Regions from separate parts of the Pantoea dispersa genome, predicted to be linked through region 1. Evidence: predicted binding sites of a transcription regulator. Region 1 holds the regulator's gene; the other holds the start of a gene.

The links. The regulator PurR, encoded in region 1, represses purine synthesis genes. The targets are predictions, from matches to a motif close to CANGCAAACGTTTGCNTG.
Region 2: the regulator PurR is predicted to act here: its motif matches at 5,628-5,645, upstream of K7H94_RS07435 (NCS2 family permease).

Annotation. Positions count from the first base shown of each region.
Region 1 is NZ_CP082346.1:2,233,112-2,240,947, forward strand. Features, by position in the region: gene nemA (alkene reductase) at 1-871, shown strand, start outside; gene gloA (lactoylglutathione lyase) at 973-1,380, shown strand; gene rnt (ribonuclease T) at 1,489-2,157, shown strand; gene K7H94_RS10320 (Grx4 family monothiol glutaredoxin) at 2,211-2,543, opposite strand; gene K7H94_RS10325 (C40 family peptidase) at 2,910-3,701, shown strand; gene cydH (cytochrome bd-I oxidase subunit CydH) at 3,758-3,847, opposite strand; gene purR (HTH-type transcriptional repressor PurR) at 4,121-5,146, shown strand; gene punR (DNA-binding transcriptional activator PunR) at 5,143-6,054, opposite strand; gene punC (purine nucleoside transporter PunC) at 6,164-7,366, shown strand; gene cfa (cyclopropane fatty acyl phospholipid synthase) at 7,677-7,836, shown strand, end outside.
Region 2 is NZ_CP082346.1:1,627,264-1,635,099, reverse strand. Features, by position in the region: gene K7H94_RS07460 (ABC transporter permease subunit) at 1-457, opposite strand, end outside; gene K7H94_RS07455 (branched-chain amino acid ABC transporter substrate-binding protein) at 539-1,597, opposite strand; gene K7H94_RS07450 (hypothetical protein) at 1,760-1,921, opposite strand; gene K7H94_RS07445 (AMP nucleosidase) at 1,996-3,450, shown strand; gene K7H94_RS07440 (hypothetical protein) at 3,497-3,871, opposite strand; gene K7H94_RS07435 (NCS2 family permease) at 4,132-5,430, opposite strand; gene K7H94_RS07430 (response regulator) at 5,885-6,631, shown strand; gene K7H94_RS07425 (carbohydrate kinase family protein) at 6,568-7,620, opposite strand; gene K7H94_RS07420 (ketose 1,6-bisphosphate aldolase) at 7,622-7,836, opposite strand, start outside.

The DNA.
Region 1 (7,836 bases):
CACCGCGGAGCAGATTGCTGCGTGGAAAATGATTAACGAAGGCATTCACGCCGCGCACGGTCATAGCGCCGTTCAGCTGTGGCACACCGGCCGCATCTCGCATAATAGCGTGCAGCCGGATGGCAAAGCGCCGGTCGCACCGTCCGCGATCGCCGCTGGCACCCGCACCTCGCTGCGCGCCGCCGACGGCAGCGTGTATCGCGAAGATACCTCCATGCCGCGTGAACTGAGCGTGGCAGAAATTCAGCAGATCGTTAAAGACTTCGGTCAGGCGGCAGCCAATGCGCGTGAAGCAGATTTTGATCTGCTGGAACTGCACTCTGCGCACGGCTATCTGATGCATCAGTTCCTCGCACCGGGTTCTAACCAGCGTACCGATGAATACGGCGGTTCGATTGAGAAGCGCGGCCGTTTCGCGCTGGAAGTGGTCGATGCGGCAATTGCTAACTGGTCAGCCGATCGCATCGGTATCCGCATCTCGCCAATCGGCGCCTTCCAGAATCTGGAAAACGGTCCGGATGAAGAAGAAGCGGCACTGTGGTATATCAGCGAACTGGGCAAGCGCGGCCTCGCCTACCTGCACCTGTCTGAGCCAGACTGGGCGGGCGGTAAGCCTTACACCGATGAGTTCCGCCAGAAAGTGCGTGCCGCCTTCCCGGGCGTGATTATCGGTGCCGGTGCCTACACCGTGGAAAAAGCGGACGATCTGATTGCGCGTGGCCTGATTGACGCGGTGGCCTTTGGCCGTGACTTCATCGCCAACCCGGACCTGGTAGCGCGCCTGCAGCAGGATGCACCGCTTAACTCGCAGCGTCCGGAGAGCTTCTACGGCGGCGGCGCGGAAGGTTACACCGACTACCCGACACTGTAAGTCAAACGCGGCCGCAGCGGATGTGCGGTCGCGTGCTTTCTTCAGGGCATTCCCTCGCTATACTAAGCGGGTTCCCTGATGACTTTTAAAAAGAGGATGTTATGCGTTTACTTCACACTATGTTACGCGTTGGCGATCTGCAGCGCTCCATCGATTTTTACACCCGCGTGCTGGGCATGCGCGTGCTGCGTCAGAGCGAAAACACCGAATACAAATACACCCTGGCTTTCGTGGGTTACACCGAAGAGAGCGAAGGTGCGGTCATTGAGCTGACCTACAACTGGGGCGTGGATAAATACGACCTCGGCAATGCCTACGGCCACATCGCGCTGGGCGTGGATGATGTCGCGGCGACCTGCGACCGCATCCGTCAGGCGGGCGGTAACGTCACGCGTGAAGCCGGCCCGGTCAAAGGCGGCAGCACCATCATCGCTTTCGTGGAAGATCCGGACGGCTACAAAATCGAGCTGATCGAAAACAAACACGCCGGTCACGGCCTCGGCAACTAATGCCGTTAGTCAGCCTGCTAATTTGCGGGCTGACTTCCCTCTCCTGCTGCACCCTGCGCCGATTTTTGCCATAATGCGCGCTGCCCCATTTCCTGCAATGAGATCCTGATGTCTGAATCGAACGCCTTAAACGCTCTCCATCAACGCTTCCGTGGTTTTTATCCTGTGGTGATTGACGTTGAAACCGCCGGTTTTAATGCGCAAACCGATGCGCTGCTGGAAATCGCCGCCACCACGTTAAAAATGGATGAGGATGGCTGGCTGCACCGCGATGAAACCCTGCATTTCCACGTGGAGCCGTTCGAAGGGGCGATTCTCAATCCCGAAGCGCTGGCGTTTACCGGCATCGACCCCAGCAATCCGCTGCGCGGCGCGGTGAGTGAATATGAGGCGCTGCACGCCATTTTCAAAATGGTGCGCAAAGGTACCAAAGACAGTGGCTGTAACCGGGCGATTATCGTGGCGCACAATGCCACCTTTGATCATAATTTTCTGATGGCGGCAGCAGAGCGCACCGGCATGAAGCGTAACCCGTTCCACCCGTTCGCCACCTTTGACACCGCCGCGCTGAGCGGGCTGGTGCTGGGACAAACGGTGCTGGCGAAGGCCTGTAAAGCGGCGGGAATAGATTTTGACAGCACTCAGGCGCACTCGGCACTGTACGATACCGAACAGACCGCCACGCTGTTTTGCGAACTGGTGAATCGCTGGAAACGCCTCGGCGGCTGGCCGCTGGCGGTGAGTGAAGAGCCGGCCGAAGACGATGCCTCAGCCTGAGGCCCGTCAGACCGCAGCCAAAAAAAAGGCCGACACTGCTGTCGGCCTTTTTCTTATTCTGCTTCTTTGTGCTTCTCAGCGGTCTCTTTGATCAGCGGTTGCAGTTCGCCGCGCTGGAACATCTCAACGATGATGTCACAGCCGCCGACCAGCTCGCCATCCACCCACAGCTGCGGGAAAGTTGGCCAGTTGGCGTATTTAGGTAACTCAGCGCGGATATCCGGATTTTGCAGAATGTCTACGTACGCAAAGCGCTCCCCACAGGCAGACAGCGCCTGTACCGCCTGCGCAGAGAAACCGCAGCTTGGCAGTTTCGGCGAACCTTTCATGTACAGCAGGATCGGGTTTTCTGCGATCTGGCGCTGAATTTTTTCAACAGTACTCATTTTTGCCTTCCTTAATCCTTCACTTCGTGTTTGTTTATTGTAGCGACTTCGCCCCGCGACTGAAAACGGGATTTTGCCTTAGCCGGCGCATATCGCCATGTTTGTTAAGTTCGCGCGCCACGAATAACATTTTCATATCATCAATAAGCATTAATCAATTAATAATTAGCAATAATTCCGCTGGGTTAAACAGCTGAAATCGCTCATTTTTGCCCCACTTTCAGTACCGTGACAGATTAATGGAAAAAGACCTTACCTTTTGCAAAAAAAGTGGATTAGAATTGCCCCGGTGCTGATCGTCGATCAGATTTTTCTAACTTTACCGCGGTCTGGCTTCCTGCCGACGGCTTAACCTGTAACCGGACTATGCGTTTACTGATTACGCTTTTCATACTGGCTTTTGCCCAACTGTTCTTTAATGTGGCGGCGGCTTCTCCGCATGCGCCGGTTAATGCCAGTTTGCAGAAAGCGGAGAAAAAGAACGCGCGTGAAGATGAGCGTCGCAAACGACGCCCGGTGAAAACCACCAGCAAAAAGTCACGCCTGACGTCGGTACAGAAGTTCAGGCTGAAAAAACAGCAGAAAAGCGAAACGGTACTTCAGCACACCACCCAGCGCAAATCCTCACTTAAGCTCAGTGCGAAAAAATATGGTCATCAGCGGCTGGCGAAAAAATCGCGTGACGTTGCCGTTGATGATGAAGTGCAGCAGCTGAGCGGCATTAAAATGAGCAAAGCCCACCGCCTGCGCTATCAAAAAGCACGTGAAACCGCGATGACGAAACTGATGGGCCAGCTGGGTAAACCGTATCAGTGGGGAGGCACCTCACCGCACACCGGTTTCGACTGCAGTGGTTTAGTGTGGTACGCCTACAAAGATCTGGTGAAGTTTAAATTTCCCCGTACCGCTAATGAGATGTATCACCTGCGCGACGCCGCGCCGATCAAGCGCGAGATGCTGGAGAAAGGCGATCTGGTGTTCTTCCGCATCAACAACCGCGGCACCGCCGACCATGTCGGGGTTTATCTGGGCAATGGTAAATTCATTCAGTCTCCGCGCACCGGGAAGGATATCCAGATTAGCGCGCTGGGCGAGGATTACTGGCAGAAGCATTACGTTGGCGCACGCCGTATGATGACGCCGAAAACCGTGCGCTAATCTCAGTGTTGCGCAACAAAAAAGCCGGTGGCTGTTCAGCAGCACCGGCTTTTTTATTAATGCAGAATGGCGGTAAAGCTAAAGGCAATAATCATCAGCAGAGCAGCGGCGGTGGTGGTCAATGCCAGTTTTAAATCGGTACTCATCACAACTCCTTAGTCACACAGTTTGCATGGTTAAATAATTTTCGCACAGTGATGGGCAAAAATCTCGTGTTATCCGCCCCGGCTTGCTAGAATCGCCGCCTTTCGTTGCGCAACAGATTTAGCGCATGCTGCATTGACAGCCTGCTGAAGGATGTTTCCCTGCCCGATTAAGCAGATTAGCCCTGATATTCAGGGCGCAAAACCATTAGCAGACGCAAACGTTTAACAATATACTTATCAGTAAGTTGCGATAAGCCCAGGAGTACCATTTTCATGGCAACCATTAAAGATGTGGCGAAACGCGCCGGGGTCTCAACCACCACGGTTTCGCATGTCATCAACAAAACGCGTTTCGTCGCGGAAGAGACGCGTAACGCCGTATGGGAAGCGATTAAAGCGCTGCACTATTCACCGAGCGCGGTGGCCCGCAGCCTAAAGGTGAATCACACCAAGACGCTGGGCCTGCTGGCGACCTCCAGCGAAGCGCCCTACTTCGCCGAAATTATTGAAGCCGTGGAGAATCACTGCTTTGAGCGTGGTTACACGCTGATTCTCGGCAACGCGCATAACGATCTGCAAAAACAGCGTGCCTATTTGTCAATGATGGCGCAAAAGCGCGTCGATGGCCTGCTGGTCATGTGCTCCGAATATCCCGACGATCTGCTGCAGATGCTGGAAGAGAACCGCAATATCCCGATGGTGGTCATGGACTGGGGCGAATCGCGCGGAGACTTTACCGATACCGTGCAGGACAATGCGTTCCACGGCGGTTACCTCGCCGGGCGATACCTGATTGAGCGCGGCCATCGCGATATCGGTGCTATCCCTGGCCAGATGGAGCGCAACACCGGTGGCGGTCGTCATGCGGGTTTTCTGCAGGCGATGCAGGAAGCGGGCATCAGCGTCCGTCCCGAGTGGATTGTGCAGGGTGACTTCGAACCGGAGTCAGGTTATCAGGCAATGCAGCAGATCCTGAACCAGAAACAGCGCCCGACGGCGGTATTCTGCGGCGGCGATATCATGGCGATGGGCGCGATTTGCGCGGCCGACGAGATGGGACTGCGCGTGCCGCAGGATATTTCGGTAATTGGCTATGACAATGTGCGCAACGCGCGCTACTTCACCCCGGCGCTGACAACCGTGCACCAGCCGAAAGCCCAGCTGGGGGAAAAGGCACTGGAGATGCTGCTGGACCGCATCACCAGCAAACGCGAAGAACCGCAGACCATTGAAGTGCAGCCCACGCTGATTGAGCGCCGCTCCGTGGCCGATGGCCCGTTCCGCGATTACCGCCGTTAAGCCGCCTTCTCGCTGAGCCACTCGTGGTTCAGCGTCTCCGCATCGCCCAGATATTCCAGCAACCACGCCAGCGCCGGTGACGCGCGCTGCTCAGACCAGCTGACGCAACACGGGCTGTCCGGAAACGGCTGCGGCAACGCCAGCTCCACCAGCGCGCCGCTGTCCAGCAGCGGGCGCGCCAGGTGGCCCGGCACCATGCCCACGCACAATCCGGCCTGCAGGCAATCCAGCCCGGTTTCCCACTCCGGCACCACCAGCCGCCGCTGGTTATCCAGCGTCCACGTCATGCGGCGCGGCAGCGCGCGCGACGTATCTTCCAGCACCAGCGACGGCCAGGCGCGCAGGGTTTCGTCGTCCAGCTGCGGACTGTGAGCCAGCGCATGCTGCGGACTCACCACGCAGCGCCAGTTGAGCGCGCCCATATCCTGAAAGGCGAAGCGGCCGCCGACCGGAATAGCCTGGGTGGCACCAATCGCCACATCGACACGACCATCAGCCAGTGCGTCCCACACGCCGTTAAATACTTCGTAGCTGATGATCAGCTCCATATCGGGGAAATGACGGTAAAAATCCTTTACCAGCTGGCGGGTGCGCTGCGGTTTGACGATGCAATCTACCGCGATACTGAGCTGACCGCGCCAGCCGTTGGCCAGCTGCTGACACTGACGGCGCGTGGCCAGCATTTTTTTGATAACAGAACGCCCTTCACGCACAAAATGCTCGCCTGCTGCCGTCAGCACCACTTCGCGATGCTGCCGCTCAAACAGCGGTACCGCCAGCCAGCCTTCCAGCTGGCGCACGGTATAGCTGATGGCAGAGGGCACGCGGTGCAACTCCTGCGCCGCCGCGCTAAAACTGCCGGTGCGCGCTACCGCGTCCACCACCTCAAGTGCATATTCCGACCACATAGTTTTCCCATCAAAAATTTTAACAGCACCCTGCAAATATTAGCGTTTCACAAAGCCCGCTGCACCCTTTTACACTCCCCGCCGTTCAACCTGCCGAATGAGAAAAACCATGCTGTCATCCAAAGGATTTCTGCCTTACCTTGCCGTGCTGAGCATGCTCGGCTTTCTGGCCACCGATATGTATTTACCCGCCTTCGGCGCCATGCAGCGCGACTTTGCTTCCGCACCGGGCACCATCAGCGCCAGCCTGAGCCTGTTTCTGGGCGGCTTTGCCTGTGCGCAGGTGCTGTGGGGCGTGCTGTCGGACCGCTTCGGCCGCAAGCCGATTTTACTGGCTGGCCTGAGCGTGTTTGCGCTGAGCTGTCTCGCCATGCTGTGGGTGACTAACGTCTGGCTGATGCTGGCGCTGCGCTTTGTGCAGGCGGTAGGCGTGTGCGCCGCAGCGGTGAGCTGGCAGGCGCTGGTGGTTGATCGCTATCCGCAGGCCAAAGCCAACAAAGTGTTTGCCACGATTATGCCGCTGGTGGCGCTGTCGCCGGCGCTGGCACCGCTGCTCGGTGCCTGGCTGATGGCCCATTTTCACTGGCGCGCCATCTTCCTCGCGCTCACGCTGGTGACGCTGGTGCTGCTGTTCGGCACGCTGAAGCTGACCAGCGCGCCGCGTGCGCGCCACGACAGCGCGCCACAGCCGGGCTGGCTGACGCTGCTGGCGACGCGTGTTTACAGCGGTAACGTACTGATTTATGCCGCCTGCTCCGCCAGTTTCTTCGCCTGGCTGACCGGCTCGCCGTTTATCCTCGCCGCCGCGGGTCTGAGCCCGGCGGACATTGGCCTGAGCTATATTCCGCAGACCATCGCCTTCCTGCTGGGCGGATTTGGCTGTCGCGCACTGCTGAATCGCTTTCAGGGTGCGCAGCTGCTGCCGTGGTTGCTGATGATTTACAGCCTGAGCATTCTGGGCCTGTTTGCGGTGGCGCTGATGACTACGCCGCCGCTGGTGGCTCTGCTGCTGCCGTTCTGCGGCATGGCGCTGGCCAATGGCGCGATTTACCCGATTGTGGTGTCCACCGCCCTCGCCCCGTTCCCGCAGGCCACCGGCAAAGCGGCCGGCCTGCAGAATCTGCTGCAGCTGGGCTTATGCTTCCTCGCCAGCCTTATTGTATCCGCCGGTCTGCAGCAGGCGCTGTTACATACCACGCTGGTCATGGTGGCGACAGTGATCCTCGCGTGGGCCGGTTTCCTGTGGCAGCGCAGCGCCAGCGCACAAAGTGATATTGCTCACGCTTCCCGTCCCTGCGAAGATAATTGCTAAGGCAACGATTATCGTTAGCAAACTAACGATAAGCCATTGAATACTGACCTGCGTGAGCATATACTCAGTAGGTCAGCATTTCTGCAACAAATCAATAACATAATGAGCGTATTTTTTAGCGACACTGTCGCTGGGATGGCGTCTGCACGATATTCACCTCCGGAGTTGTGGCAGACATTTCTATTCAGATTCATACCTCTGTAATACGTCGGCTATCTGGCGCACGGATTTTCCGTGAGTTCTCTCACAGGCCTGAGGAATTTGACTATTCTTTTTCTCAGGTTCAAATCGGAAAGGTGATGGAGAAGCTATGAGTTCATCGTGTATAGAAGAAGTGAGCCTTGAAGAAAACCAATGGTTTCGTATCGCCCATGAATTACTGGAGCGGGCGGACATTCACATCAACGGCACACGCCCCTGGGATATTCAGGTCAGACATGCGGATTTTTTCAAACGGGTCCTGCAGGAGG
Region 2 (7,836 bases), 610 kb from region 1:
TGGTCCAGGTGATTTGCACCACGCCGCCGTCGATCTCCATACGCAGCACACCGCTGAGCAGAGTAGGAATGCCCTGCTGATTCGGTCCCTGACTGAGCTGCACATAGTTCTGCAGAATCAGCGACATACCAATGGCAGAGATCAGCGGTGCCAGCCGGGTGGAATTGCGCAGCGGGCGATAGGCAATGCGCTCAATGGCCCAGCCGTAAGCGGCGGTAACCACGATGGTGAACAACAGCGTGCCAAAGATCAGCAGCGGAAAGGAGTGAATGCCGAAGTAGCTGAGCAGCGCCAGCCCGATCGCACACAGATAAGCAGAGATCATGTACACCTCGCCGTGGGCGAAGTTGATCATGCCGATAATGCCGTAAACCATGGTGTAGCCAATGGCGATCAGCCCGTAGACCGCGCCCAGCGTCAGGCCGTTAATCAGCTGCTGTATAAAGAAGGCGTCCATATTGTCTCTCGCAGGTGGAAGGCGTGCACAGGACACGCTCAGATGCGAACGGCCCCGCTGCGCGCGGGGCCGCAGAGCGAATTACAGCTGGTGATATTTGCCTTTGTCATCCCACTGATAGACCACGTAATCCGAGACTTTCAGGTCGCCTTTTTCGTCCCACGCCTTCTTGCCCATCACGGTGTCAACGCTGTTGGCCTTCAGCCAGTCGCTGGCTTTGGCATTGTCTTTACCTGCCGCTTTGTAGGCGGCGGCCAGAGCCTGAATGGAGGCGTAGGCGTACAGCGTATACCCCTCCGGCTCAAAACCGCTGGCGCGGAATTTTTCAATCACCGCTTTGCCATCCGCGATGGTGCGCGGGTCATTGCCGAAGGTCATGTACACGCCTTTAGTGAACTGCGGACCGCCGGCGGCAGTCACCAGTTCTTCCGTCACGATGCAGTCGCCGGAGAAGAAAGCCGCATTGACGCCCTGCTCACGCATCTGCCGCACCAGCGGACCCGCCTCCGGATGGCAGCCACCGAAATAGACCACATCCGGTTTCACCGCGCCGATTTTGGTGACCAGCGCGTTGAAGTCTTTTTCACCGCGCGACAGCCCCTCATACAGCACCTCTTTGACGCCGCGTTTCTCCAGCGCCGCTTTGGTGGCATCCGCCAGCCCCTGACCGTAAGTATCTTTATCGTGGATCACCGCCACTTTCTTCGCTTTCAGCGTATCGAGAATATAGTTCGCGGCGATAGTTCCCTGCTGGTCATCACGCCCGCACATGCGGAACAGGGTTTTCATGCCGCGCTCGGTGATTTGTGGATTGGTTGAACCGGGCGTAATCGCCAGTACGCCCGCCTCGTCGTACACCTCTGAGGCTGGCATGGTCGAAGATGAGCAGAAATGGCCAACTACCGCCATCACTTTGTCCTGATCCACCAGCCGGTTGGCAACGGCCACCGCCTGCTTGGGTTCGCAGGCGTCATCGCCCTGCACCAGCACAATTTTTTCACCGTTTATGCCACCCGCCGCGTTAATGTCCGCCGCGGCCTGGCTGGCGCCCTTCCAGTATTGCGTACCGTACGTAGCATTCGGTCCGGTAAACGGACCGGCCACGCCAATCTTTATATCAGCCTGCGCGTAGAACGCCATGCTTAAACAACCTGCCATCACCACCTTCAATGGGTGTTTTATGAATTTCAAAGACATGCTTTCAATCCTCAACGGGTCAGGAACGGAGCCATACCACGGCCTGGGAGAAATCAATCTGAAACACTTCGAGAGCAGTGTGGTCTGTGCGACCACGGTTGAAATTTAAGCAAAAAGCTCGCCAGAGAAGACAATCGGTGACAATTTTTTTGCAGCGGCATCGCAGCCGGGCGGAAAACGTGCGATGTGGCCTCCCTGCACCTGATAAACATAGCCAGCCTTTTGCCGCCTACCAGCACCGTGATGGTGCAGAATGCGGTCGATCACAGATTCTTCATCGTGATGAAAGGTTTATCCGCTATGCTCTGGTCAAATCGGTCCAAATTGCTGAAGGAGAATCTATGAATACGCAACGGAACGGATTGACCACCGAACAGGCGCTGGATCAACTGGAGCGTCTGTATGACGACGCGGTTGAAGCGCTGCGCAACGCCATTCGCACGTTCACTGCCAGCGGCACACTGCCGGACGCCGGGCTGCGCCAGCAGGGGCTGTTTGTCTATCCGGAGCTGCGCATCACCTGGCAGGGTGAAGGCCCGCAGCAAAATCGCACCCGCGCCTGGGGACGTTTTACCCACACCGGCCGCTACAGCACCACCATCACGCGCCCGGCGTTGCTGCGTCACTATCTCAGCGAACAGCTGCAGATGATCGAAAAAGAGTACGACGTGCTGATTGAGGTGGGCCCGTCACAGCAGGAAATCCCTTATCCCTATGTGATTGATGGCTCCGACCTGTCGCTGGACCGCTCCATGAGCGCCAGTATTGCGCGCCATTTCCCGACGACCGAGCTGTCGCAGATTGGCGATGAAACCGCTGATGGCCTGTTCAACGCCGACGCGCTGTTCCCGCTGTCGCATTTCGACGCGCTGCGCACCGATTTCTCCCTGGCGCGCCTGCGTCACTACACCGGCACTGCGGTAGAACACTTCCAGCCGTTTGTGCTGTTCACCAACTACACGCGCTACGTCGATGAGTTCGTGCGCTGGGCGATTGAGCAGGTGCAGGATCCCAGCACGCCGTACGACAGTCTCGCCTGCGCCGGCGATGTGGTGATCACGGCGGAAACGCAGGACCCAACGGCGATGATGTCGGATCTGGCGTGGAAGAAGCATCAGATGCCCGCCTGGCATTTAACCTCGCCCAATCGTCGCGGCATCACGCTGGTGAATATTGGCGTCGGTCCGTCGAACGCCAAAACCATCTGCGACCACCTCGCGGTGGTGCGCCCACATGCGTGGCTGATGATTGGTCACTGCGGTGGCCTGCGTGAAAGCCAGAGCATCGGCGATTACGTGCTGGCGCACGCCTATCTGCGTGACGACCACGTGCTGGACAGCGTATTACCACCGGATATCCCGATCCCGAGCATCGCGGAGGTGCAGCGTGCCCTGTACGACGCCACCAAAGCGGTCAGCGGTATGCCCGGCGAAGAGGTGAAGCAGCGCCTGCGTACCGGTACGGTCGTCACCACAGACGACCGCAACTGGGAGCTGCGCTACTCCGCATCTGCGTTACGCTTCAACCTGAGCCGCGCGGTGGCGGTGGATATGGAGAGCGCCACCATTGCCGCACAGGGCTATCGTTTCCGCGTACCGTACGGCACCCTGCTGTGCGTCTCGGATAAACCGCTGCACGGTGAGATCAAGCTGCCCGGCCAGGCCAACCGTTTCTATGAGGGCGCGATCTCGGAACATCTGCAGATTGGCATCTGCGCGGTTGAGCTGCTGCGCGCCGAGGGTGACAAACTGCACTCCAGGAAACTACGTACCTTCAACGAACCGCCCTTCCGCTAAATCCGCTGTTCCGGCCCATGGACGGGCCGGATTTCTGCTGGCAACCTTAAATTTTCAGCACCGCCACTTTTACCAACCATGCCAGTACGGCGAGGATAGCCGGCAACATGAGGGTCCAGATCAGTCTGTCATTTAACCGTTCGAACTTTTTATCGATGCGCTTCTCCACCTGACCGATCTCATTCATCAGTTGATTGCATATCAGTCCCTGTTCGGTACGCACGCGTTCCACGTCCGCTCTGGTGGCAAGGTTTTCAAAACGCGCGGTCAGGACCGCGACATCCTGCTGTAATAGCTGGGTGGTATTCGCCAGCTGTTCCACGTGTTGGGTTAATCGTACCATTAGCGGTGCTCCCTGATTTCTTAACGCCAGAAGGCGAGGCGGCAACCGATGCGGCAGCGTGCAAACGGGATAATCCATTATCTTGTCCTTCTTCAGCAACCTTGTGTCATCGCCTCACTCCAACGCTATTTAAGCAGAGCGGCAGCGATTAAACATTCCACGATCCCGCCACTGCAGGCAAAAAATTTGCGCATGGCAGAATTTACGGAAAGACAGTAAACAACAGGCCTGAAAGAGAAAAGTGGCGACGGGCAGGAATTGCGAGACATCACGCAAACAATGATTGCGCGAATGTAACAACTTACACGGAAGCCCGGGCGGGCTTCCGTTACACAGCATCAGGCACTCAGCCAGCCGAGTTTAATCACAAACAGAATCGACAGAATCACCAGCGCCGCATTGACCTCTTTGGTGCGGCCACTCAGCAGTTTCACCACCGTCCAGGTAATAAAACCAAAGGCGATACCGTTGGCGATCGAGTAAGTCAGCGGCATGGTCAGCGCGGTCACGGTGACCGGTGCCGCCGTGGTGACATCTTTCCAGTCAATTTCTGCCAGACCGGAAGCCATCAGCACCGCAACGAACAGCAGCGCTGGCGCCGTGGCGTAGACCGGCACGCTACCCGCCAGTGGCGAGAAGAACAGGCTGAGCAGGAACAGAATGGCGACCACAATCGCCGTCAGACCGGTACGGCCGCCGGCGCTGACGCCCGCAGCGGACTCCACATAGCTGGTGGTGGTTGAGGTACCCAGCAGTGAACCGAACAGCGCAGCGGCACTATCGGCGATCAGCGCACGGCCCATTTTCGGCACGTTGCCCTGCTCATCGGCCAGACCGGCGCGTTTCGTCACGCCCAGCAGCGTGCCGGTGTTATCAAACACGTCGACAAACAGGAACGCAAAGATCACGCTCACCAGGCCAACGTTGAACGCGCCGGCGATATCCAGCTGCATAAAGGTCGGCGCAATCGAAGGCGGCGCAGAGAACACGCCCGCGAACGGCGTCAGGCCAATGCCCATCGAGATAAAGGTAACAACCAGAATGCCGATCAGTACGGCTCCGGTCACGCGACGCGCTTCCAGCACCACAATGATAAAGAAGCCAAGCAGCGCCAGCAGCGGACCCGGTTTGGTGAGGTCGCCCAGACCGACCAGCGTAGCCGGGTTATCCACTACGATGCCCGCTCCTTCCAGCGCAATCAGTGCGAGGAACAGACCAATGCCTGCCGCAATCCCGGCACGCAGCGGCAGCGGAATGCTGGCGATAATCCATTCGCGAATTTTAAAAATCGACAGTGCAAAGAAGATCACCGCCGAGAGGAACACCGCACCCAGCGCGATCTGCCAGGTGTAGCCCATATGCAGCACCACGGTGTAGGTGAAGAAGGCGTTCAGGCCCATGCCCGGTGCCAGCGCGATCGGATAGTTGGCGATCAGGCCCATCAGAATCGAACCGATGGCTGCAGCCAGACAAGTGGCGACAAACACCGAGCCTTTATCCATACCGGTCGCCCCGAGGATGCTGGGGTTCACAAACAGGATGTAGGCCATTGCCAGAAAGGTCGTAATACCGGCAATGATTTCGGTGCGCACCGTGGTGTGGTGTGCTTTTAACTTAAAAAGTTTTTCTAACATCATCATCTCTCATCAGCGGAGACGGCCCGCAGGCCTGCTCTCTCTTGCCAAGGCGTTTTCCCGCTATTCCGCGCGTGGTGGCTAAGCTGACGCGGAAAAAGTGAGGAAAATTATTTTTTTATGCCGGCGTTTTGCCACCGCTGGCAGCAGAACGTCGTGTGCTATCCCCTGTCCACATAGCAATTGCTATGCCACTCCCTGACGCAATCGTTTCCGTTTTAGCGTGCCGTTGCGGCTAAGAAAATTCTGAACCAGAACGAGGCGCGATTATGGTGCATTGCACCACCTGCGCGCAAACGTTTTCCCGCCGTGCGCAGCCGGGGGTGAAATATTGCGGTAACGCACGCTTTCACACTCTGCCAGGCGATGGCGCTCACGTTTCTGCTGCGCGTTTCAGCAGCTTAAAAACGCCGGGTTACACTGCGTTTAACCCTTTCGCAACAAAAGAGGCAGTGCAATGAAGCCCGCGATTCTGGTCGTTGATGATGATCGTGCCATCTGCGAATTGCTGCACGATGTGCTGAGCGAACATGTGTTTACCGTTTATAGCTGTCATCAGGGGCGCGACGCCCTGGCGCTGCTGGCGCAGCATCCGGAAATCTCCCTGGTGATGCTGGATATGATGCTGCCCGATACCAACGGCCTGCTGGTATTACAGCAGATGCAGCGTCAGCGCCCTGAGCTGCTGGTGATCATGCTGACCGGCATGGGATCGGAAGCCGATATGGTGGTTGGGCTGGAGATGGGCGCCGACGACTATATCGCCAAACCCTTTAATCCCCGCGTGGTGGTGGCGCGGGCCCGTGCGGCGCTACGCCGCTGCGGGCGACTGGCGCAGCCGGAAACGGTGATTGATGACGGCTGGCAGTTTAATGGCTGGCGGCTGGATGATGTGCGTTGTCAGCTGTTCAATCCGCAGCGTGAAAGCGTACCGCTCACCCAGGGCGAATACAGCCTGCTGCGCGCGCTGGTCGGCCACGCGCGTAAGGTCCTGACGCGCGACCAGCTGCTGGAGCTGACCCACAGCGAGAGCCTCGACGTGTTCGATCGCACCATTGATGTGTTGATCATGCGCCTCAGACGCAAAATCGAGGCTAATCCGCATCAGCCGATCCTGATCCGCACCATTCGCGGACTGGGCTATGTTTTTTCCGCCGATGTGATGCGCCCGTCCGCCGCGGCGCGCGAAACGCAAATCGCCTGATTCATCCAGCGCTGCATCTCGCTCAGTGGCCGGATGCCGTCCAGCGCGTTGGCCGCATGCAGATTAAAGCTGGCGCAGGTATGGGCCAGTTTTAACGTCTGCTGCAGGTTGTAGTTTTGATGGCTGGCGTAGAGCACGCCGGCGCAGAAGGCATCGCCCGCCCCGACGCTGCCGACAATCTCCTCTGCCGCTAAGCACCAGGCGGACTGCCACAGGCCGTCGCCCGCTGACTGCTGGCCCCAGGCGCCTTCCGGTGCATGAATTACCACGCGCTGGCGCACGCCCTGCGCCAGCAGCCAGCGTGCCGCCGCAGCAAACGCCGCCGGTGACGCCAGCGTGCCACTGCTGCGCAGCTCGATGCCGGTGAGCGCCTGCGCTTCCAGTTCGTTAATCACCAGATAATCGAGCCAGCGCAGTGCCGGCTTCACCAGCGCCTGATACTCGCCGGCGCGCGAAACCAGATCGAGCGAGGTGAGATAGCCGCGCTGCTGCATCTCCGCCAGCAGCCGGGCGCTGCGGGTACCATACTGCGCATCGGGCTGATCGAGCTTATCCAGTAACAGCAGATAGCCGAGGTGGAAGATGCGGTGCGCGGTGGCGAGGTGAGCGAAGTGCGCCACATCGAGCTGCGCATTGGCCCCGCGCGCGTGAAAAAAGGTACGCTGACCGTCCGGCGCGGTCATCACCTGCGTCATCGCCGTGGCTGCCGCACCGGTGCGCTGCACGTGCTGACGATCCACACGATGTTCATCCAGCAGCTGCAGCAGGTAATCGCCGTCGCTGTCCTCGCCCAGCATCCCCACGGCGGCCAGCGGCAGACCGACCTGCATGCGCGCCAGGGTAAACAGCACATTCAGCGCCGCCCCGCCGCTGCATTTCTCGCTGTGGCTAATTTCGGCCAGCCAGCCCTGTTCTGGCCAGTGGCTGATGCGCTGCACGTGATCCACCAGCATATTACCCGCCGCCAGAATGCCGTTGCGTGCTGCCATGTCAGGCCCTCCCGGCGCTGCCAAACACCTGCATCTGCTGGGCCACAACGCTGGCGATGTCGCGTTCAACCGCCATTAACAGTTCGGCAAAAGAGTCGTAGCGCGCGTCGCGCTGGGTGATTTGCGTTTCAATCGCCCCGAGCGCCGCCTGCGACATCCCGGTGTAGAAGTTGATTTTGTGAATGCCGAGGCTGATGGCGCGACGGAAATCGGCGT